DNA from 2 places in the Pseudoalteromonas sp. S4492 genome. Region 1 is predicted to be linked to the other one. Evidence: predicted binding sites of a transcription regulator. Region 1 holds the regulator's gene; the other holds the start of a gene.

What was found. Region 1 encodes FliA, which starts transcription of late flagellar genes. Its sites were predicted from a motif close to CTAAAGNTNNNNNNNNNNNNGCCGATA; they were not measured.
Region 2: a site for FliA is predicted at 2,599-2,625, ahead of CWC28_RS17805 (DUF5610 domain-containing protein). Genes of this name have one in related genera too.

The regions. Positions count from the first base shown of each region.
Region 1 is NZ_PNCP01000004.1:74,020-85,935, forward strand. Features, by position in the region: gene flhA (flagellar biosynthesis protein FlhA) at 1-1,613, shown strand, start outside; gene flhF (flagellar biosynthesis GTPase FlhF) at 1,634-3,112, shown strand; gene CWC28_RS01035 (MinD/ParA family ATP-binding protein) at 3,105-3,965, shown strand; gene CWC28_RS01040 (RNA polymerase sigma factor FliA) at 3,992-4,702, shown strand; gene cheY (chemotaxis response regulator CheY) at 4,743-5,126, shown strand; gene CWC28_RS01050 (protein phosphatase CheZ) at 5,144-5,911, shown strand; gene CWC28_RS01055 (chemotaxis protein CheA) at 5,927-8,224, shown strand; gene CWC28_RS01060 (protein-glutamate methylesterase/protein-glutamine glutaminase) at 8,288-9,451, shown strand; gene CWC28_RS01065 (flagellar motor protein) at 9,444-10,208, shown strand; gene CWC28_RS01070 (flagellar motor protein MotB) at 10,215-11,174, shown strand; gene CWC28_RS01075 (ParA family protein) at 11,186-11,916, shown strand, end outside.
Region 2 is NZ_PNCP01000056.1:141-12,056, forward strand. Features, by position in the region: gene CWC28_RS17795 (RNA recognition motif domain-containing protein) at 149-628, shown strand; gene murI (glutamate racemase) at 591-1,385, opposite strand; gene CWC28_RS17805 (DUF5610 domain-containing protein) at 1,451-2,569, opposite strand; gene trmA (tRNA (uridine(54)-C5)-methyltransferase TrmA) at 2,734-3,831, shown strand; gene CWC28_RS17815 (2-thiouracil desulfurase family protein) at 3,834-4,289, opposite strand; gene CWC28_RS17820 (thiol:disulfide interchange protein DsbA/DsbL) at 4,348-4,986, opposite strand; gene CWC28_RS17825 (thiol:disulfide interchange protein DsbA/DsbL) at 5,005-5,628, opposite strand; gene CWC28_RS17830 (serine/threonine protein kinase) at 5,659-6,633, opposite strand; gene ccoG (cytochrome c oxidase accessory protein CcoG) at 6,699-8,129, opposite strand; gene CWC28_RS17840 (hypothetical protein) at 8,408-8,767, shown strand; gene CWC28_RS17845 (hypothetical protein) at 8,767-8,970, shown strand; gene CWC28_RS17850 (YecA/YgfB family protein) at 8,967-9,581, opposite strand; gene CWC28_RS17855 (type II secretion system protein N) at 9,601-10,359, opposite strand; gene CWC28_RS17860 (type II secretion system protein M) at 10,363-10,836, opposite strand; gene gspL (type II secretion system protein GspL) at 10,833-11,916, opposite strand, start outside.

The DNA.
Region 1 (11,916 bases):
ACGCTGACTTAAACGCTGGTTTTATCAGTGCAGAGCAAGCCCGTGAACGCCGTGAAGAAGTGACCCGCGAAGCCGATTTCTATGGTTCAATGGATGGTGCGAGTAAGTTCGTAAAAGGCGATGCAATAGCGGGTATCGTTATTCTAGTGATTAACATCGTTGGTGGTTTATTTGTTGGTATGATCCAACATGATTTATCGTTCAGCCGTGCGATGGAAGTGTATACTTTACTAACCATTGGTGATGGTCTTGTTGCACAGCTACCTTCACTGTTACTGTCAATCGGTACTGCAATCGTCGTTACTCGTCAAAATGAATCGCACAATATGGGCGATCAAGTTAAGAACCAGTTAGGTAACGAAAAGTCTCTTTATATCGCATCAGGTATTTTGATCATCATGGGTCTAGTACCAGGTATGCCGCATATCGCATTTTTAAGTTTAGGTGCATTACTGGGTTACCTTGCTTATTTCACCCAACAACAAAAAGCCAAAGCTGAAGCAGAAAAAGCAGAGCAAGAAGCAAATGGTGGTGCGCCAGGTACAGGTGTTGCTAATAAACAAGAGCAAAAAGAGCTTGGCTGGGATGACGTACAGCAAGTTGATGTTATTGGTTTAGAAGTAGGTTATCGCTTAATTCCACTTGTTGACCAATCTCAAGGTGGGGAACTGTTAAATCGTATCAAAGGTGTGCGTAAGAAACTGTCTCAGGAGCTTGGCTTCTTGGTACCTCCTGTGCACATTCGCGATAACTTAGAACTTGATCCGAATGCTTACAGAATCACTATGATGGGTGTTTCAAGCGGTGAGGGTGAGTTGAAACATGGTGATGAGTTAGCAATCAACCCAGGCCAAGTATTTGGTCCAATCAAAGGGGTTGCAACAAAAGATCCTGCATTTGGTCTAGATGCGGTTTGGATCAAACCAGATCAAAAAGATGAAGCACAGTCACTTGGCTATACTGTGGTTGATTCAGCGACTGTGGTTGCAACTCATATTAGTCAGTTACTCACTAATAGCGCAGCTTTACTACTGGGTCATGAAGAAGTTCAAAACTTATTAGATATGTTAGCGAAGAGCCATCCTCGACTTGTTGAAGGTCTGGTTCCTGACGTATTACCACTTACTACTGTTGTTAAAGTGCTACAAAACTTACTCAATGAAGGGGTAGCAATTCGCGATATGCGTTCAATTGTTCAAACCCTTGTTGAGTATGGCCCGCGTAGCCAAGACCCTGATGTACTAACGGCTGCAGTGCGAATTTCACTGCGCAGACTTATCGTTCAAGACGCTGTTGGTATGTCTTCTGAGATCCCTGTCATAACCTTGGCGCCTGAGTTGGAACAGATGTTGCATCAGTCACTTCAGAATGCAGGTGACGAAGGTGCCGGAATAGAGCCAGGCCTTGCAGAGCGACTTCAACAATCATTGAATGAAGCGCATCAAAACCAAGAAATGGCCGGTGAACCTTCGATACTGTTAACGTCAGGAATGTTACGTACTGTGTTATCTCGATTCGTTAAGTACACCATCCCAGGTTTAAGGGTGATGTCTTACCAAGAGGTACCAGACGAAAGACAGATTAAGATTGTCAGCTCAGTAGGCCAACAATAGGATAGTAAAGGGGTTGAACCATGAAAATTAAACGTTTTTTTGCTAAAGATATGCGCACAGCACTGAAAGAAGTGAAAGATGAACTAGGTGTTGATGCGGTTATTATGTCGAACAAAAAGCTTGCTAACGGTGTTGAAATCGTTGCAGCAGTTGACTATGACAAAGCAGCCCCGAAAGCCGAAGCAGCACCTGTGGTGCAAGCAAAACCTGCACCACAGCATAACTTTGTTAAGCCAGAGCCAATGCGTGCCAAGCCTGAGCCGCAAGCGAAAGTTGCTGATAGCCTACAAGCGTTACTTGAGCGTCAAGCCCCACGCCCTCGTTCGCCAGAGCTTGCATCAATGTTTAGCCAATCTGGTATCGATACCAGTGAACACTATCAGCCTAAAGCACCTAGCTATCAGCAACAACAACCTGAGTATGCACACGCTCCTCGTTTTCAACAACAAGCAGCGCCTCGTGTGCAAACTCAAGCGCATAGCTTAGGTTTTGATGACGACTTAGATTCTGGTTTTGATGATTTAGATTCACCAGCAGAGCACAAAAGCGCTGCGCCAGCTAATCAGTCAGAAATGACGACCATGCGCGAAGAAATGAACGCGATCCGTCAATTACTTGAACACCAAGTTTCTGGCTTAATGCAACAAGACATGGCCCGTCGCGATCCGACTCGTGCGTGTATGATTGACCGCTTAGCTGGTATGGGCATTGAGCGTGATGTAGCAGAGCAAATGGCGTGTTTCATTCCTGACGATGTATCTCGCCAACAAGCATGGCAAGCATTACTGCAAATGGTTGAAAACCAAATGCATACAACGAATAACGAAATATTGCGTCAAGGCGGTGTATTTGCGTTAGTGGGACCAACAGGCGTTGGTAAAACTACTACAGTTGCAAAACTAGCTGCATTAGGTGCGCAAAAATATGGCGCCGATAAAGTGGCGTTGATCACTACTGATACTTACAGAATTGGTGCCTACGAACAATTGGCGACTTATGGTCGTATTATTGGCTGTGGCGTAAAGCAAGTAAAAGATGCGAATGAATTAGCAGAAGTGTTATACCATTTACGTAATAAGCGTCTAGTATTAATAGACACAGCGGGTATGAGCCAACGCGACTTACGTTTAACTGAGCAATTAAACACCCTAATGCGTAATCAGCGTGTTGATATTCGTAGTTATTTAGTATTAAGTGCAACAGCACAGATTAATGTCTTGCAAGAAACCGTAAGACACTTTAAAAAGGTTCACCTAAGTGGCTGTATCTTCACTAAATTGGATGAATCTTTAAGTTTAGGTGAGATTATTAGCATAGCGATTCAAAATCGTCTGCCAATAGGGTATCTTACTAACGGTCAGCGCGTTCCTGAGGATATTCGCGTAGCGAATGCTGAAAAACTAGTGAAAAAAGCTGAACAATTGTATTTAAAACGAGCAAAAGCACAACATTCAAGACGTCAAGCAGTAGCGTCGAACACAGTAGGGATGTATGATTAACACAGTATTAGATCAAGCAAGCGGCCTGCGCAAAATGAATCAAAATAATAATAGTGGCGTTAAAGTTATCGCTGTTACTGGCGGTAAAGGTGGTGTGGGTAAAACCAACGTTTCACTCAATACCGCAATCGCATTAGGTCAGCTAGGTAATCGTGTATTAGTATTAGATGCCGATTTAGGTCTGGCAAACTGTGACGTAATGCTTGGCCTTCGTGTTGAACGTAACTTATCTCATGTTTTATCAGGCGAGTGTGAGCTTGATGAAATACTTGTTGAAGGCCCTGCAGGCATTAAAATTGTACCAGCAACGTCTGGCTCACAAAGCATGGTGGAATTAACACCTTCAGAGCATGCAGGCCTTATTCGCGCTTTTAGCGAGTTAAACACCGAGTTTGATATTTTAATTGTCGATACCGCTGCGGGTATTTCTGACATGGTATTAAGCTTTTCTCGTGCAGCCCAAGATGTTGTTGTGGTTGTATGTGATGAACCTACCTCAATTACCGATGCTTACGCACTTATTAAAGTCCTGAGCCGTGAGCATGGCGTATACAAATTTAAAATTGTTGCCAATATGGTGCGCAGTATGCGTGAAGGGCAAGAATTATTTGCTAAACTTTCAAAAGTAACGGATCGTTTTTTAGATGTTTCAATGGAGTTAGTAGCAACCATTCCTTATGACGAGAACATGCGTAAATCAACGCGTCGTCAAAAAGTGATTGTTGAATTATTCCCGAACTCACCGGCAGCGGTAGCGTTCAAAACATTAGCAACAAAAGCAGTTAAGTGGCCGATCCCTAATCAACCGTCTGGCCATTTAGAATTTTTTATTGAAAAACTAGTAAACGGCTAACTATGACAACATCGGTGAATAAAGCGATGGGATATCAATCAGCACAGAATCTGAATGCGATTGTTGAAAAACATGCCTCTTTAGTTAAAAAAGTGGCGTGCCATCTAATTGCTCGTTTACCTGCCAGTGTGCAACTCGATGATTTAATTCAATCAGGTATGATTGGCCTGATTGAAGCGTCAAAAAACTTTGATGCTAGCAAAGGTGCAAGCTTCGAAACTTTCGCAGGTATTCGTATTCGTGGTGCGATGTTAGACGAAATTCGTAGAGGTGATTGGGCGCCACGCTCAGTTCACCGCAATGCCCGCCTTGTGGCTGAAACCATATCTGAATTAGAAAGTACGCTAAATCGTGAACCAAAAGACACTGAAGTAGCTGAAAAACTTGATATTACACTGGATGAGTACCATCATATTCTACATGATGTAAATTCGAGTAAAGTATTAGGTATAGAAGACTTAGGCGTAGATGAAGACGTCATCACACCAGTAGGTCAGGATTTAGGACTAGACAAACCGTTTAATAACGTTAAAAATGAGCGGTTTAACCTGTCTCTATTAACGGCAATCCAATCGTTACCAGAAAGAGATGCTCTTGTTTTGTCTTTGTACTACAACGACGAAATGAACTTAAAAGAAATAGGACACATACTCGATGTTAGCGAGTCGCGTGTGAGTCAAATACATGGTCAGGCGATGATTAAGCTCAAAGCAAAAATCAATGACTGGATTAATTAGTAGTAAGTAAATAAAGGTTCAAACCTCACCGGAGGATGTTTTGGATAAAAACATGAAAATTCTTGTTGTTGATGATTTTTCTACAATGAGACGTATCATTAAAAATCTATTAAGGGATTTAGGTTTTACCAATGTGCAGGAAGCTGACGACGGTTCAACAGCATTACCAATGCTACAAAATCAAGAATTTGATTTTGTTGTAACAGATTGGAACATGCCTGGTATGCAAGGTATTGATTTGTTACGCGCAATTCGTGCTGATGATAGCCTTAAGCATATTCCTGTATTAATGGTGACAGCTGAAGCGAAAAAAGAACAAATTGTTGCTGCTGCTCAAGCAGGTGTTAATGGCTATATCGTTAAACCATTCACTGCTGCGACACTTAAAACCAAATTGGAAAAAGTGTTCGAACGTTTAGGTTAATCTAAGGGGAGAGGCTTATGTCAGCACTTGCTGCGCCTCAAATAAGTTTAGAGCAAGCTCGTCAACTTGTTGAGTATCTTGAAAATGGTGAACAAGAAAAAGCCGATAAGCTGATTCTTGAAGCTGCATCAAAAGAACAATCAGAGTTGTTTGCTGAAGTCGGTAAATTGACGCGTCAGCTTCATGAAGCGTTAAAAAACTTTGACTTAGATACTCGTCTCGCCGATTTAACTACCGAAGCGATCCCAGACGCTAAGCAGCGCTTAAATTATGTTATGGAAATGACAGAAAGCGCCGCAAATAAAACCATGGATGCGGTTGAAGCAAGTTTACCGATTGCACAACAACTTGCTGATGAAATCGCAACAATAAAACCCACTTGGGATCGTTTAATGAGCCGAGAAATTGAACTCGGTGAATTTAAATCGTTATGTCATAGCTTAGATAAGTTCATGAATAACTCGCACACCAAAACCGACGAATTACAAGGTTTGATGACTAATGTGTTGATGGCTCAGGACTATCAAGACTTAACGGGGCAGGTTATCCGCCGAGTTATCGAATTAGTGCGTGAAGTAGAAGACAGTTTAATTAATCTCTTAACTGTGTTTGGCAGTCAAGAAGATGGTCATCAACAACAAGAAAAACAGGCCATAGAAAAAGCACCTGCGACCAGTGATACACTAGCAGGTCCTGAAGGGCCGATTATTGATAGTGAGTCTCGCGATGATGTTGTCTCAGGACAAGATGAAGTCGATGACCTATTATCAAGTCTGGGCTTCTAAGAGGAGAGTAGCTGCATGAGCTTTGAAGTCGATGAAGATATATTACAGGATTTCCTTGTTGAAGCAGGGGAAATCTTAGAGCTTTTGTCAGAGCAATTAGTCGAGCTTGAAAATAACCCAGAAGACAAAGATCTTTTAAACGCCATTTTTAGAGGCTTTCACACTGTAAAAGGTGGTGCAGGTTTCTTGAGCATGACAGAGCTTGTTGATGCGTGTCATGGTGCAGAGAATGTTTTCGATTTATTACGTCAAGGTGTGCGTACAGTTACACCTGAGCTGATGGATGTAATCCTACAGGCCCTCGACACTATCAATGAAATGTTCGCTACGATTCAAAATCGCGAACAACCAGAGCCCGCAGATCAAGCCCTATTAGATGTTCTTCATAAATTAAGCCAGCCACCTACAGCAGAAGAGCTCGCTGGTGAAGATATTTCTGTAGCAGGCGATGTTGCAGTTGCACCTGAAGAGCCTGTTATTGAAGAGCCAGTTGTCGATACGCCTGACGTTACAGCTGATATCGCGACAGATAATATTGATGAAGATGACCCATTTGCTTTCGACATGTTGTTTGATGGCGGTGGTCTTGCAGATAGCAAGCCTGAATCACAGAACATTGACGAAATCACCGAAGATGAATTTGAAAGCCTACTTGATGAGCTTCATGGCAAGGGGCAAGGTCCTGCTTCAACCACGCCAGATGTAATTAGTAGCGACAGTGACGACATCACTGATGACGAATTTGACAGCTTATTAGATGAGTTACACGGCGTTGGCAATTTCGGTGAAGTAAAACAAGATAAAGTTGCTCAGTCAGAACCTGTTAAAGCTGCTGAACCTGTTGCACCAACACCTGCTGCAGAAGCAACAAGTAGTGGTTCAGACGATGAAATTAGCGATGACGAGTTTGAAGCCTTACTTGACGAATTACATGGGAAAGGCAGTGCGCCACAGTCTTTAGAAACGGCTGCGCCAGAAAAAGCGCCAGAAACGCCTAAAGTGGAGCCTGCAAAACCAGCTCAACCAGCAGCTTCAAAACCTGCGGCTCAACCTGCACCAGCAGCAAGTAAACCAGCGCCAGCTCCAGCAAAAGCACCGGAAAAAGCTCCCGTCGCTGCAGCAGCGCCAAAGAAAGCGCCACCACCACAGGCTGAAACAACCGTACGTGTTGATACAAAACGCCTTGATGAAATCATGAATATGGTGGGTGAGTTAGTATTGGTTCGTAACCGTTTGGTAAGCCTTGCTAATAACAGCAACAGCGAGTCAATGGGTAAAGCTATTTCTAATCTAGATGTGGTGACAGCTGACTTGCAAGGTGCGGTTATGAAAACCCGCATGCAGCCAATCAAGAAAGTCTTTGGTCGTTTTCCACGCGTTGTTCGTGACTTAGCGCGTAGCTTAAGAAAAGACATCAACTTACAATTAGTTGGTGAAGAAACCGATTTAGATAAAAACTTAGTAGAAGCTCTGGCCGATCCTTTAGTGCACTTAGTGCGTAACTCGGTTGACCATGGTATTGAAATGCCTGATGTGCGTGAAGCAGCAGGCAAGCCGCGTACAGGTACTGTAACCCTGTCGGCTTCGCAAGAAGGTGACCACATCCTACTTACTATCCGCGATGATGGTGCGGGTATGGATGCAGAGAAACTGAAGAAAATTGCGATCACCAAAGGTGTTATCGACCATGACCAAGCAAGCCGTTTATCAGATACAGAAGCATATAATCTAATTTTTGCGCCAGGTTTCTCAACGAAAGAAGAAATCTCTGATATTTCAGGCCGTGGCGTGGGTATGGATGTAGTGAAAACTAAAATCACCCAATTAAACGGCTCAGTTAATATTCAGTCTGAATTAGGTGTAGGGACTGCACTTGAAATCAAGGTGCCGTTGACGCTTGCGATTCTACCAACCTTAATGGTTATTGTTGGTGAGCAAACATTTGCTTTACCACTTGCTGGTGTAAGCGAAATATTCCATCTTGATTTAACGAAAACAAACGTAGTGGATGGTCAGCTGACAATTATTGTACGTGAAAAAGCGATACCGCTTTTCTACTTACAACATTGGTTAGTAAAAGGAGCCAACCGCCAAGAGCGCAAAGCAGAAGGTCACGTGGTTATTGTTCAAATAGGCACTAAACAAGTGGGCTTTGTGGTTGACTCGTTAATTGGTCAAGAAGAGGTGGTAATTAAACCTCTTGATGCATTATTGCAAGGCACACCGGGTATGGCTGGTGCAACCATCACGTCTGATGGGGGTATCGCACTTATTTTAGACGTACCTAGCATGCTGAAGCACTACGTTGGCTAATAATAAATAGTAAAGTGCAGCGCTCAAGCTGCACTTTCAATGAAATAAAACAAGAGAGTGCCAATGGCAGTCAAAGTATTAGTTGTTGATGATTCAAGCTTTTTTCGCCGTAGAGTGAGCGAAATTTTAGAGCAAGACAGCAATATTCAGGTAATTGGTTTTGCCGTAAATGGTCGTGAAGCGGTAGATAAAGCCCGTGAATTAAGACCTGATGTAATTACTATGGATGTTGAAATGCCAGTTCTTGATGGCATTAGTGCCGTGAAAGAAATAATGGCAGCAACACCGACTCCTATCTTAATGTTTTCATCACTCACCCGTGATGGCGCAACAGCAACCCTAGATGCACTGGATGCTGGGGCGTTAGATTTTTTACCGAAAAAATTCGAAGATATTGCCCGCAATAATGAAGATGCAATTGCGCTTTTACAAAATAAAGTAAAAGAAATTGGTCGTCGTCGACTTTCTCGCTTTACGCGTCCAGCGCCAGTGACCAGAACAACACCGACATCTGCGCCAACTCGTAGCACAACGACCAGCAGCGGTATTGTTCAGCCTGATCGTAGCTTTAGTCGTACTGCGACAGCGCCTGCTAGTTCATCTGCTGGATCGTCTTCATCAGTGAGTAGTATGCGTGCCTCCGGTAAAAAATATCAGTTGGTTGCGATTGGTACTTCAACTGGTGGGCCTGTGGCACTGCAAACAATTTTGACTCAGTTGCCAGCTAACTTCCCACACCCTATTTTGCTGATTCAGCATATGCCAGCGGCGTTTACGCCAGCCTTTGCTGCAAGGCTTAATGGCCTATGCAAAATCAATGTGAAAGAAGCGCAAAATGGTGACCGTTTAGTGCCAGGGACAGCTTATTTAGCACCTGGTGGTCAACAAATGCTGATTGAAGGGCGCGGCGGCTCTCGCACACTACGTGTGTTTGAAGATGACAGCCCGCGTATTACCTACAAACCTAGCGTCGATGTCACCTTTGCGAGTGCCGCAAAAACCTTTGCCGGTGATGTGCTGGCGGTAGTCTTAACTGGTATGGGCGCAGATGGCCGTGATGGTGCACGCATGCTCAAGCAAGTGGGTGCAACCATTTGGGCGCAAGATGAAAAAACCAGTGTGGTGTACGGTATGCCACAAGCTGTTGCAAACGCAGGATTAGCGAGCGAAAGCCTCGCACTCAATGATGTTGCAGCGCGCTTAACTCGAGAGACTGGCTGTGGATAAGCTCTCGTTTCTTGGCTTAATCGTTGCCTTAGGCGCCATTGCTTTTGGTTATGCACTTGAAGGCGGTGTTGTCAGTGCATTATTCAATGGTCCGGCGCTGATCATTGTTTTAGGTGGGACACTCGGGGCTGTGATGCTACAGACTCCTGGTAGTGTCTTTACCAAAACGCTTAAGATCAGTCATTGGGTGTTCTTCCCTCCGTATCATGATATTGAAGCTGCTATAGAACAAGTGAAGCGTTGGTCACACAAGGCACGTCAAGAAGGTTACTTAGCACTAGAATCTGAAGCATTATCTCATTCAGACCCGTATGCGGCAAAAGGCTTGAGTCTACTTGTTGATGGGATTGATGAACAAAAACTCAGAGATACCCTTGAGATTGATTTAATGCTAGAACGCGAACGCTTACTCGAGGTAAGTCGTGTTTATGAAGCAATGGGCGGCTATAGTCCAACAATTGGTATTTTAGGGGCCGTGTTAGGTTTGATTCAGGCCATGCAGTTTATAACGGATCCTGAAAAACTGGGTGCGGGTGTAGCAACTGCTTTTATCGCCACCATTTATGGTGTTGGTTTAGCTAACTTACTCTTTTTGCCAATGGCGAATAAGCTTAAGCAGCAAATTGAACAAAAAATGCTGTATCATGAATTACTTGCTGAAGGCATTATTGCTATCTCGCAAGGTGAGAGCCCACTAAATATCGAACTAAAACTTGAGGCGTATCGTGTAGAGCGTCCAAGCTTAGTTGACGAGTAATTTAACATGATGCGCCGTCGCTTGCGTCATAACACGTCAAAAAACCAACACACCGAACGCTGGCTAGTTTCTTATGCCGATTACATGACCATCATGTTTGCTTTTTTTGTGGTCATGTATGCAATCGCAATTAGTAAGAATGAAGACTTTCAAATTCTCTCAGACTCTCTTGAACAGGTGTTTGAAAAGTCTGCTCGTCAGCAACAGCAGGTGGGCACAGGCGTTAATGGCACGGGCATATTAACTGACAGAGTCAGCACCGAGAACGATATTTTGTACGGTGAGAGCATTCGTAAAGAAGAGCAAGGGCCTGAGCTACTCGATGGGCAAAGCGAAACCAGTAATATTGAGAAAAAGCATCTTGGCAAGCCCCTCGACAGCTTACTCACGAAATTGCAGTCTGCACTGATTGATGAAATTCGTGATGGCGAAGCGAGTTTAGAGTTACATCAAGACTGGCTTATCATTGAACTAAGCTCTGGGATGCTGTTTTCATCGGGCAGTGCCGTTGCACAGCAACGAGCCAAGCAAGTCGTTGGCTTAGTAAAAGATATTATTGCCCCTGTTGACAATTACATTCGCGTGCGTGGTTATACCGATAATGAAGGTATTCGCAATGAGATGTTTCGTTCTAACTGGGAGTTATCGGTAGCGCGGGCTACATCGGTACTCGTCGAACTTGAAAGTTTGGGTATCAATCCAGCGCGTATGGCCATTGAAGGTTACGGACAATACTCACCATTTGTGAGTAATGATACCGAGCAAGGACGTGCTGAAAACCGTAAAGTGGTGGTCGCCTTGTCAAAGTATGGCCTACCACCTAAAGAGCCAGAAAGCTCAGAGCAAGAGCCACAAAATCAAGCACAAGATACAACTGAAATTGAGTTGCCAAGCAATGATAACACCATTAAAGTGATTCAATTACCACATGGTGGTATTAGGATTACCACGCGCAATGAACAATAATAAGGTGTGATGTGAAAGTTTGGACCGTAGCGAATCAAAAAGGTGGGGTAGGGAAAACCACCACAGCCGTTAGCCTTGCTGGCATTCTCGCTTTACAAGGGAAGCGCGTGTTACTTATTGACACCGACCCGCATGCATCACTCACTTATTACTTTGGTATTGATTCTGAAGATCTTGAAGTCAGTGTGTACGATATATTTGCACGCGGCAACAGTATGGCAAGTGAAGAAATTTTACAGGCTTTATGCCCTTCAACACTTGAAAATCTTGATATTTTACCTGCGACTATGGCAATCGCGACGCTTGATAGAAGCATGGGTAATAAAAATGGCATGGGCTTAATACTGAAAAAAGCACTCGCCAAAATTAGCGAGCATTATGATTACGCGATTATTGATTGCCCGCCTGTTTTAGGCGTTTTGATGGTCAATGCTCTTGCAGCAAGCGAACGAATTTTAGTGCCAGTACAAACTGAGTTTTTGGCTTTAAAAGGGCTTGATCGTATGATGCGCACCATGGAGCTGATGCAAACATCACAAGCCAAACAGTATCAATATACGATTATTCCAACAATGTATGACAAACGCACTAAAGCATCACTTGAAGCTTATAAGACTCTGCAGGATAATTACAAAGACAAAGTATGGTCAGGTGTCGTGCCTGTCGATACAAAATTTAGAGATGCTAGTTTAGCACAACAAGTGCCGATTCAATTTTGCCCGCGTTCACGTGGGGTATTTGC
Region 2 (11,916 bases), on a different contig from region 1:
ACAGCAAAAACGGTCGCTATTATGGCTGTTTTTTAAGCCAATATTCATAATTTCATGCAAATTTCATTGCTATGTTCATTTAACTCGTTAAGATAGCAAGTTCACAATGTTAAATTAATGTTTATTTCTTGTTTATTGGTAGATCAAAATGAAATTACCCGATCAAAAATCTCTTCTTTTCTCAGTTATTCTTGCTGTTTTAGGTTTTGTGGTTGTTAAGTTTGCATTTGCAAGCTTGGCTTTGGACCCAGCATTACTATTTGGTGCAGGCTTATTAATTGGTGCTTTAGTTATTGCAGCACTTTCATCAACGTCAAGTGAGGAGGCCGAAGTAAAAACAAAAACACTTTATGTTGGCAACCTACCTTATCGTGCTAATGAAGGTGTTGTTCGTGCTTTATTTGAAGAGCAAGGCAAAGTTTTCAACGTACGTTTATTAAAAGATAAAAATACAGGTAAACGTCGTGGCTTTGGTTTTGTTGAAATGGCAGAAGCGGATGCAGATAACGCAATCAATCAATTAAATGATAGCGAGTTCCAACAACGTACTTTAAAAGTGCGTGAAGCAAAACAAAAACAAGAGAACGAGGCTAATGGTTTCCGTGAGGAATCTGATCAGTCAGCGTAATCAGCTCAACGCGTAATTGCGAATGACCTATAGGAGCCGTTGCATAGTAATGCAGCGGCTTTTTTTTATCGGTTGTAAAAGTAAAGCCTCGTAAAGTAATCAAACTTTCAACGCGCTTAGCAATAGCTTTACCTGAATCAATGAGTAATACCTGTTGTTTGAAGTAATCACTAATCGCGCTGGCGAGTAATGGGAAATGCGTACAACCAAGAACTAATACATCTATATCTTCTGCTATCGCTAAATCACTCAATACTTTCTCAAGCTTTGCTTTATTGATTTTCTGCGTATGAAATAGTGTTTCAGCAATTTCCACCAGCGCCGTTGATCCATATAAGCTAACTTGTGTGCCTTGGCTATGAGTACTAATTAAGTTTGCAGTGTAGCGACTCTTAGTCGTCGATGGTGTTGCCAATAAACCAATATGTTTACTCTTACTAATAGCGCACGCAGGCTTTATCGCAGGTACAACACCAACAACTTCGATGTTTGTATTAGGGCGAATAGTTTCTAATGCAGAGGTAGAAGCGGTATTACAGGCAATAACTAGGATATCTACGTGTAAGTTTGCTGTTTCTATAAACTTTAGTAGTGCAAAAAGACGAGCGATGATCGTTTGCTGGCTTTGTGCGCCATAAGGCAATAAAGCATTATCCATAAAATAGCTATAATCAGCATCAGGGATCACAGCTTGGATCTGTTCTAGTACGGTTGTTCCACCTATACCTGAATCAAACACCATTATATGAACTGACAAACTGCTTACCTCGGATCATCAAAGGTCAGCAGTTTGCCATGTGGCTTAATAAAAAGAAAGAAGGACTACGCTTCTTCTTCTGTTGCCGAACGTAGCTTATTCATTTGCTCAAACATGGCTTTGGTATAATCTACCAACTTACTGACTTCTTCTTTATCTTGGTTTAACCATTGTAAGATGCCAGCTAGTTCATTTTGCAAACCAATATCGCCCGCTTTATTAAACGCCTGCTTCAAGTCGTCATTAAATGGCGCAATTTTCTCAGCAACTTCTTTTTCAGGGGCTGGTTTATATTCTTCATAGCCTTTAATAGCTGCCACTGTTTTGGTTTGTTTCAGATCCATCGTAAAGCCAACAAGTTGCTCGTTGCCTAAGTTCAACTCTTTAGCTTGTTCAAAGGCATCTTCTAATGAACCAGAGAAGAATGTCTCACTGACACTTTGTAAGTCTTCCATCAGTTCATTGATAGCTTGCTGCTCTTGCTCATTTAGATCGCCATTGACTGTCACCGAGAATGATAAGTCACGAGATTGAGACGATTCACTGACAAAGGCCTCGTTATCACCATTTTTGCTATAGCTGCTTGCTGACTTACTTTGATATGCATCTGCAAAACTAATACTCACTTCATCACCTTCAGCGGTGGTGAAGGTGTATTCAGCGTTATTACTTAAACTAATATACTGAGCTTGGCTTACTGAAACCGCATTCGGTTTAGGATTGAACAAGTCTTCCTCTAATTCATCAATACCTTTGTAGATACCTTCTTTAGACTTTTTGATCCCTTCTTCAATGTCATCGTTGAGAATGCCTGACTCTTTAAGCTCACCATACGCATCGTCGATGCCCATTTGCACACCTTTACGTGCATCACCTAGCATGCCTTTAAGTTTTTCATCATCAGCACCATCGGCTTTTGCTTTACGAAGTGCACCGCCAACAAAGTCGAGAACGTTTTTTACGATCTCTTCAAAGTCGAACAGCGGTTTATCTTTTTTCTCTTCGGCTTTAGGTAGGCCTAATGCCTCTGCAAGTTTATCATCAAGAACTTTTGCCGCGAGCTCACGACCGCGTTGTTGATAACTATCTTGACGATTTTGAATGGTAGGCTGTTGCAATGCCTGCTTGCCATTGTATTTATTCACATTTGTATTAGGCATATAGCCTAGGTTGCCAATTTTCATGATCCGACTCCATGTTATGGTTAACTCATTATCGGCCAAAAACCACAGAACTTAAGTTTTTTGTATAAAAAAACGACACTAAAATAAATAACAAAACTAGACAAATCCTCAGCGCTCCCTACAATAGCGCCGTTATAAAGCTAAGAGATAAAAGGTAATCAGCCATGGCGGTTATAAAAATTGATACAACTCAATACGATGCACAATTGAGTGAGAAAGAGCAGCGCATCACCTCACAGTTTCGACGTTTTGGTGTCGAAAAATTAGAAGTGTTTGGCTCTGATCCTATTCATTACCGCCAACGTGCAGAGTTTCGAGTATGGCATGAAGGTGAAGACCTGTTTCACATCATGTTTGATCAACAAACTAAAGAAAAAATCCGCGTTGATGAGTTTGACCCTGCAGCACCTTTAGTAGGTGAAGTTATGCAAGCCATGATCGAAAACTTAAAAGGTAGCGAAGTTCTGCGCCGTAAGCTATTTCAAATCGATTACCTATCAAGTTTAAGTGGCGAAATTCTTGTTAGCTTGTTATACCACAAACAATTAGATGAGCAGTGGCTGCAAGCAATTAAAGAGCTTAAGGCAAAACTGAGCACACAGTTTAAAATTGATTTTATTGGTCGTGCTCGTAAGCAAAAAGAAGTGATTGGTAATGACTATGTTATCGAGCGTCTTAACGTAAACGGTAAAGAGCTTATTTATCAACAAGTCGAAAATAGCTTTACACAACCAAATGCGAAAGTGAACATCAAAATGCTCGAGTGGGCACAAGCGCTTTGCCAACCACTTAGCAATGATTTACTTGAGCTATATTGTGGAAATGGAAACTTTTCTATTGCCCTTGCGGGTTCATTCGATCGCGTATTAGCCACTGAGATATCAAAATCATCGGTTTACTCAGCGCAATACAATATTGCACAGAACAAAGTTGATAACTTAGATATTATTCGTATGTCGAGTGAAGAGTTCACTCAAGCGATGAAAGGCGAACGTACCTTCTCGCGTTTAGATGGCATAGATCTGAAAAGCTATAACTGCCAAACAATCTTGGTAGATCCACCACGCGCAGGCATGGACAAACTGACATGTGACTTAGTTGCCAACTACGACAACATTATTTATATCTCGTGTAATCCCGATACCCTAGAGCGTGACCTTGATCACTTATGCAAAACCCATGAAGTAAAACGCTTTGCGATTTTTGATCAGTTCCCTTACACCCACCACATCGAATCAGGTGTGTTTTTACAACGCAAATAAAATTATTTCTCTGCCAGCGCAGCAAAAAGCGCTGGCAACTGCTGCTCACTGAAGACTTCTATATTGTTGTCGGTTAACAGTTTTGCAGTTAACCCCATCCCTGATATTTTCTTTCCTGAATGACTACCATCATAAATAGTATTGCGACCACATGATGGGCTTGATTCTTTTAATAATGCAAAATGAATGCCTTGCTTTTTGCAAAGCTTAAGTGCTTGTTCTGCGCCATAAGCAAATTGTACTGTGACATCTTGCGCATCTTTGGTAAGTACTCTGCCCGCTTTAATTTCTGCAGGCGGCCTTGGTGTCGGTAAGCCACCAGCCACTTCAGGACAAAATGCCACTAACCTTCCCTGTTGTTTAAGTGTTTCTAAGCCTGGATGAAGTAAATTTTGCGATTGCCCATCATAACGAACAGGGGTTCCTAACAAACAGCTTGAAACTAATAGTTTTTGCATTTTTCTTTACCAACAAAAAAGCTCCGCGAACGGAGCTTTTAATTAAATTTAATTGAGCTTATTTATCAGCTAGGTAATTAATTAAGTCTGCCATGCTCTTCGCATCGCTAATACCTGAATCCGCACCTAAGATTAAACGGTATTTACCGTTAACAATAAAGGTTGGAACGCCTTTTAACGCACCTTTTTGTTGATAGTATTCTTGATCGCGAGTCATTTTAGACGCCATCGTGCGCACAGAAAAACTGTTGTAGTACTTATCAAAGTCTTCTGCTGTTACACCTTGTGCAACAAAGATATCTTTCATGTCTGCCAGTTCATTAATACGTGCACGCTTAGTGTGAATATGATCAAACACAGCTGCAACTAACTTATCGCTATTTGGTAATACCGTTGCAGTTGCATAACCCTGTGCTAAAACAGTTTGGATTTCTGGATCGCGAGGGCCAACAAAATTTACGTGGCTCTTTTTAAACTTAACACCCTCTTTAAGCATCGTTTTAAGATCAGCAACGATAGGCTCAAATGTATTACAGTGCGGGCAATAGAATGAGAAGAACTCTTTTACTTCTGGCTTTTTAGAAGCGCGCGCATCAATCGTTTCATAATGCTTACCTTCTTCATATTGCGCTGCTGAGGCATTTGCCGCTAAACCTAGCGTGGCTGCCATTAATACAGCTTTTACTAATTTGATCATTACTTCATTACTCCGAAATTATTGTTTTAATAAAAATTCGACTAACTCATCAAGCATCTGCTGGCTCTTGATGGTATTTAAGTTGATTTTATATTTATCATTGACGATAAAAGTAGGCACACCTGTTAAGGCACGCATTTGTGAATACTTTTCTTGTTTGTCTCGCATTGCTTGTTCAGCACTAATCACTGGCATGCTTGAAATTTCAGCATCAAACACGTCGTTGCTAATACCATTAGTCGCAAGTAATGCTTTTACGTCTTTCATATCTTTGAGTAAAGCGCGCTGTCTGTGGATGCTATTAAAAATTTGATCAGCAACTTGCTCACCTTTACCATGTTGTTTAGCAATTAAGTAGGCATAGCTCAAGTTGCTTTGCGTTTCCTTAGACACACCACCTAAAAAGTTAACATGACTTTTTACAAATTCAGTCCCTTCAGGCAGGTTGGCAGATAATGCTTTTGCAACCGGTTCAAACTGAAAACAGTGTGGACAATAAAACGAAAAGAACTCGGTTACTTGAGGTGTTGCACTCTTTTCGGTTTTTAATACTTCGTATTGATTGCCTGCTTCAAAATCAGCTGCAAGAGCCGCAAATGGTAAACATAAAATGAGTAGACTTAACTTTAATTTTTTAAACATTGTTTTCTCGTCTTTCTTAACTTTTAAAATTTATGGTAATAATTTTAATGGCGCTTCCTGTAACGCTGCAAGCTGTTCTTTTAGCGCTAGTATTTGCTGCTCCCAGTATTTGTCTTCAGCAAACCATGAAAAGTTCCGTGGGAACGCAGGATCATCCCATCTTTTTGCCAACCACCCCATGTAATGCACCATTCGCATCGCTCTGAGTGGTTCAATCAACTTTAATTGACTGTGATCAAAGTCGCAAAATTCTTCATAAGCAGCCACTAAGGTGTCTAACTGTAACAGTTGGTTGTTACGATCGCCACTGAGCATCATCCAAAGATCTTGAATAGCAGGCCCTTGTCGGCTGTCATCTAAATCAACAAACATTAATGCGTCACCAGACCACAATATATTACCGGCATGGCAATCGCCATGTAGGCGGATGGTTTCAACATTTTTATATTGCGCGGTGGTTTCTTTTATCACCAAATCTAAGATGGTATAAAACGCAGTTTCTAAAGCCATTGGCACCAAGTTACTTGCTTGTAACTGAACTTTAGCTGTCTGCAGATATTCTTCGCAGCTGATCACAGGCCTATGTTCAAATGACTTTGCTTTTGCAACTTGATGCATTCGCCCAATTAAACGACCAAGTACATCGAGTTGATCTAAATTATCGACCTCAAAAATGCGCCCTCCCACACTTGGGAATAACGCAAACAAATAACCATTATGCTCAAACAAGCTTTGCCCTTCGATAATTACAGGCGCAACAACTGGCACTTCAGCTTCAGCAAGTTCAAATGCAAAGGCATGCTCTTCTAATATTTGTGCTTTGCTCCAGCGCTCTGGTCGATAAAACTTAACAACATAACGATGACCATCCTCTGCTTTAAATTGATATACACGGTTCTCGTAGCTATTTAAGGCCAGCAGTCCCGATTCAGCATAAACACCGATACTTTCAACTGCATCTAAAATTGAATCGGGTGTGAGGTCAACAAAACTAAATTTACTCATAATGTCTCATCATATAAAAAAAGCGGGAAAATCCCGCTTTTTATTCATTTGCTCAGTGTACTTAATTATCGCGCCTTAAAGAAGTTACTCGGCTGCGAAATCTGCACATCTGGCTCACCATCGACAGAAAGTACAAACTCAAACTTCGTCATTGGCTTTTTCAAATCATAAGGGTCAACCACTAATGACAATGGCACATTGTAAGATTCACCAGAAGGTACGGTGAATGTTTGCTTACCAATGTATTCAAAGTTATCGAGTCCTTCAACACGAATATTAAAGGTCTGATCATGTTGCGCTTTGTTGATAACTTTTAATGTATAGGTATTTTCAACCATGCCATTAAAGTCAACACGGTATAACTGGTTACGGTCACGGATGATATCTAAGTCCATCGGTTTGCGCATCGCAATATTTGCCACCAGCGCACCCGTTAACACCACTAAGATAACTAGATAGCCAATTAACTTAGGACGCAGTGCATGTGTTTTGTTGTCTGGCGTTTCTAAATTACGTTCTGTGGTGTAGGAAATAAGTCCACGCGGGTAATTCATTTTATCCATCACCCCATCACATGCATCAATACATGCACCACAGTTAATGCACTCGTATTGTAAACCGTTACGAATATCGATCCCCGTTGGGCACACCTGCACACATAAGTTACAATCTATACAATCACCTAAACCCATTTCTTTTGGATCTTGCTTGCGTGAACGTGGACCACGGTTTTCACCACGCGATTCGTCATAGCTCACGGTAAAGGTATCTTTATCGAACATCGCTGATTGAAAGCGAGAATAAGGACAAATGTGTAAACACATAATCTCGCGCATCCAACCCGCATTACCATACGTACATACTGCAAATACGGCTAAACAAATATACGAATAGGCTGTTGCATCAAGCGTAAACAGATCAGGCAAAAGCTGGCGGATAGGCGTGAAATAACCAACAAAAGTAAATGCGGTATAAAGTGAAAATAACCACCAACTACCGTGTTTAGCACTTTTACGCCAAAACTTATCAAAGTCCATCGGGCGTTGATCTAGTTTCTTACGCTGATTTGCGCTGCCTTCAAACTTTTCTTCAAACCAAATAAAAATGAAGGTCCAAACGGTTTGCGGACAGGTATAACCACACCAGACCCGACCATAGAAGGTCGTCACCAAGAACAATGCAAACGCCGCCAACATTAAAATGAAAGCAAGGATAGTCAGATCTTGTGGCCAAAGCGTTAAACCAAAAATGTTAAACTTTTGCCCTACCAAATCAAACAATACAGCTTGTTGGCCGTGAAAGTTAATCCAAGGTAGTAACATAAATGCAAGCATGCCGACAAAACCAATTCGCTGTCTTAGCAATTGGTGTAAACCTGTTACAGCTCTAACATAAATACGGTTACGTGGATTAAATCTATCATCGAGGGAAGCGTTTTCCGGTTTCTGGATTTTTACTTCCGTCGGGATATTTTTAACCTTAATCTGTTTATCCATTAAAATTCCTCAACGCCACTAGGAAATAATACTCAAACATATGTTTGCAGTAAGAGGTTCTCTGTGCCAATAAGCAAATCAGAATACATCTCATTACGTTCAAAGATTTCTGAAACTTTAAACCTATAAAAGCATTATACTCAATCTATAAAAAATTTCAGGAATTGATCGAAAATACGACGTTTTAATTATTTAATCTTATCTGCTTGCTTTTAAAACGACCATTTTATTAAACTTGCACCTATACCGTATTTATTTAGATCAAAGATTATTGTGCTATGAAAAAATTTCTTATTTTAGTGCTTATTATTTTAGCACTTTTCACGATTGATCATCCTTTGATCAAAGAGCCAAGAGAAAGGTTACTAGGTGAAGGTGTTAGTCTTATTTCAGATGCCAGTAAAGTCAACCGAAGTCCTGCGGCAAATATGGCTAAGAATAATATTAAGTCACAACTGAATTTATCTAATTCAGAGCTTGAGTATATTGAAGAGACATTTACCACAGACGATAAACTACAAGTTTTTCACTTACACTACTGCCGTGAAAAAGATATTAACTTGTATTTTTATGGTGAACGCTTAAACCGTGTATGTAGTATCGTCTCGAATGCGCTTGAAGAAAGGTTAAACAAGTAATGGACTTTTCTGCTTTAAACAAAAAAACCAGCGACTCGTTTGCCAAACAACGCAATATGCTAAAAAAGCTGGGCAAAGGGCAAACCTTATACTGCGAAGCATGCAAAGGCGCCCTCACCTTAGATTTGAAAACTGATCAGCCAGGTAAAGGCGTTGTCCGCTGTGCCAAAGGTTGCACAGACATTCTGTTAGAGCTGGGTTAGTTCCAGCCCTCGTCATTATATAGTTGGCTATTTACAGCAACGACTTCAATAAGCTCAGCAAAGCCAGCGGCAAACTCATTCATCACTTCATACTGCTGCTGGCATAGTTGCCCTTCAGATAAACCATTATCAGCTGCTAGGGCTGCAATTTCACTCGTTTCAAGGGTAAAAAAGCCTAAGCTTTGCAGTGCACTAGCCAAGGCTTCTTTAAGCTCATCAGCTAACTGTGGCGCGCTTAATAGCTTGTTAACGTAGCCTTGCGCACCGTGCATAAAACCTTGGCTCCAATGCTGGCACTCTTGAACATCTAGGTATTGTTGCCCCTGTGAGCTCAGCTGTAGGCTCACAGGTAATGCAAAACCTGTTTCAAATACTTGCTCACTGATCTGCTGATACAGGGCCATAAATGCAAACAGCACTTGCTCGTCCATTTGCCCATCAGAACCAGGCGCAACCTCTTCTAACCATTGATGTACATCAAGCGGCTCAGGTGCACAAATCACGGCAAACAAGTAGCCTTGCGTTTGTGCCAAGCTAAGTGCGTCCTGATGCTGCGCTAAAAACTGACTGAGAAGCTCGCTTTGCTGCTTTGAAAACTCAGGTAATTGCATACTGTTCGACTAATCCAATTTAAAAGTTAAGCGGATAACGACCTTCGTTATCAGGGCGACCAAGGAACTTCGCAGCATCGTGCACTTCTTTTGGTAAGCTTGCTTCAGGTTTAATGTAACCTGCCACTTTAAAGTCAAAGTTCGCTTTTAATACTGCGTCAGCTTCAAGCCCTAAACGGTTTTCTGGGTCAACAAGTACTGCTACATCACCCGATTTACAGCTTAAACGGCCGCTAAGAGGGCCAATGCTAAACCAATTATTCATTCCTTTCACATCAATGTTCGGGCTCGCGATTTCGCCGCTTAGGCTTTCACAGTATGGCTCGCCTGAGCTGTACTCATCTAAATCTACAATCACACGACCTTGCGCACTAACCGGTAAAGGAAGTTGTAAACGCTCCATGGCACGCTCAACAGTTAAGCGTAACGTGGTCTTTTTCACGGTGACGGCTTGGTTAAATAAACCATATGAAAAATCAGCATGACCCGAAATATCCGCTTTATCACGAGGATCACCAAAGCGTACCGTCCCTTTCAATTTGCCTGTAAATAGTGACCAGCCAGATAACTGCCAACGCACATTATTTAATTGCTCACCATCAAAACGTACCTGCATAATGCGGCCGTCCCAAAGCGTGCCACTGGCTTTACCTAATTGTAATTGCTTTGGTAAATGCGGCTTCGCTATATCAAGTGCAACGGCAGCGGGTGTTTTTACAATCGTAAACACCAAAAAACACATCACAAACACTGTGATTAATAAAATAACTCTTTTCATCGTTTACTTCTCTAGTACCAAACGACTTACACGCACAAAGCCTGATTTGTCATCTTTACTTAAATCTAAATTTTCGATTAGTACGCCATGCGAATTAACCAATTCATCAAGCCATTCAACAAGGTTATTAAACTCAACAGTATCAATGGTTAAACGAAGTGAATTGTCATTCGGCTGCATTTTACTAATGCTAATTTGATAACGATTACGGGTGCTATTAACGATTTGGCTTAAGCTACGGTTGTTCGTATTACGTGCGTTACCGCTCGCTTTAAGTTTAATAATACTTTCGTCAACCCAGGCTAGCAGCTCTTGCTGTTTTATTGTGTCTTGCTCTGCTTTTTCGATAGCTGCGTTAAGTGGACGAAAGACCCCCATAACCAGCACGAAAATAACGAATACAACACCTGCAACCATCACAAGTTGCTGCTCTTGTTCTTTTAATGAGCGCCAATAATTGATCAATTGGTTTTTCATGCCGCACCTCGTAACTTAATTTCACCAACGACATAATCACCATCATTGTTCAGCGAGCCTTGATCAACGGTTAAGCCACGCTGTTCTAAAATTGCTTTTACTTTACTGAATGACTGGAAATCTTTGCCTCGTGCACGAATACGTAACTCGTTACGACCTTGGTCATAACGCAGCGTTTCCGGTGTGAAGTCTTTAACTTCACTAAAAATTGAGACCAGATCATTAGTTAAATCCAAGAAACCCGCTGTACTGCCACCTTCTAATAAAGCAAGCTCACTACGAATTTGACTACGGATAAGCTGCGGACGTACTTTTTTGTCAGGAAACGCACGCTGATAATTTGCAACCACTTCGGCTTTTGCCGCTTCAAGCTGGCTATTTAACTTATAAAGCTCTAGCGACTTAACACCGACACTGCATACTAATGCCACACCTGCTGCAATTGCGGCTTTTTGCCAATAGCCCCACCAAATTGCTGACTTTTTCTTAAGCTGATAAACACCTTGGCGAAGGTTGAATTTCACCTCAGGTAGTTGTTTGGCAAATAAGGCTAATGGTAAATCGTATTGATCCGTCTGAGCAGTTAGCTCAACCGTATCAGGAAAACCCGTTGCAGGACTAAAGTGTGCCACACGAGGATTGCCCAATGCTGTTAAGTAACCAGCAAGCCAATTTGTTTCCACAGCAGCAATATGCCAATTACCATGCTTACACAACCATTGACCATTCAGCTCAATAGCGCGTAATTGAGTGTTGTCCTCAACATCAGGTAACAATAAAGCATCCGGCAGAACTTTATAGACTTCAATACCATGCTCATTAAATTCAGCTAGCCATTGCTCGAACCATTCACGGTCGGTCATCGCGATATTAATCGCATGCTTCTCATCAATGAGTGTTGGCTCTGCAATCGCTATGAATAAATCATCAACATCACACGCTATTTCTTCTTCTAGCATGTAAGGAAGTGCTTGCTCTAGCTTGCGACTCCACTTTGTTGGCAAAGCGACTGTTTTTAGTTGTACTTGATCACTTGGTAATAACGCGACTACTTCCCGTGATTGCGCTTTTTCTGTGAGC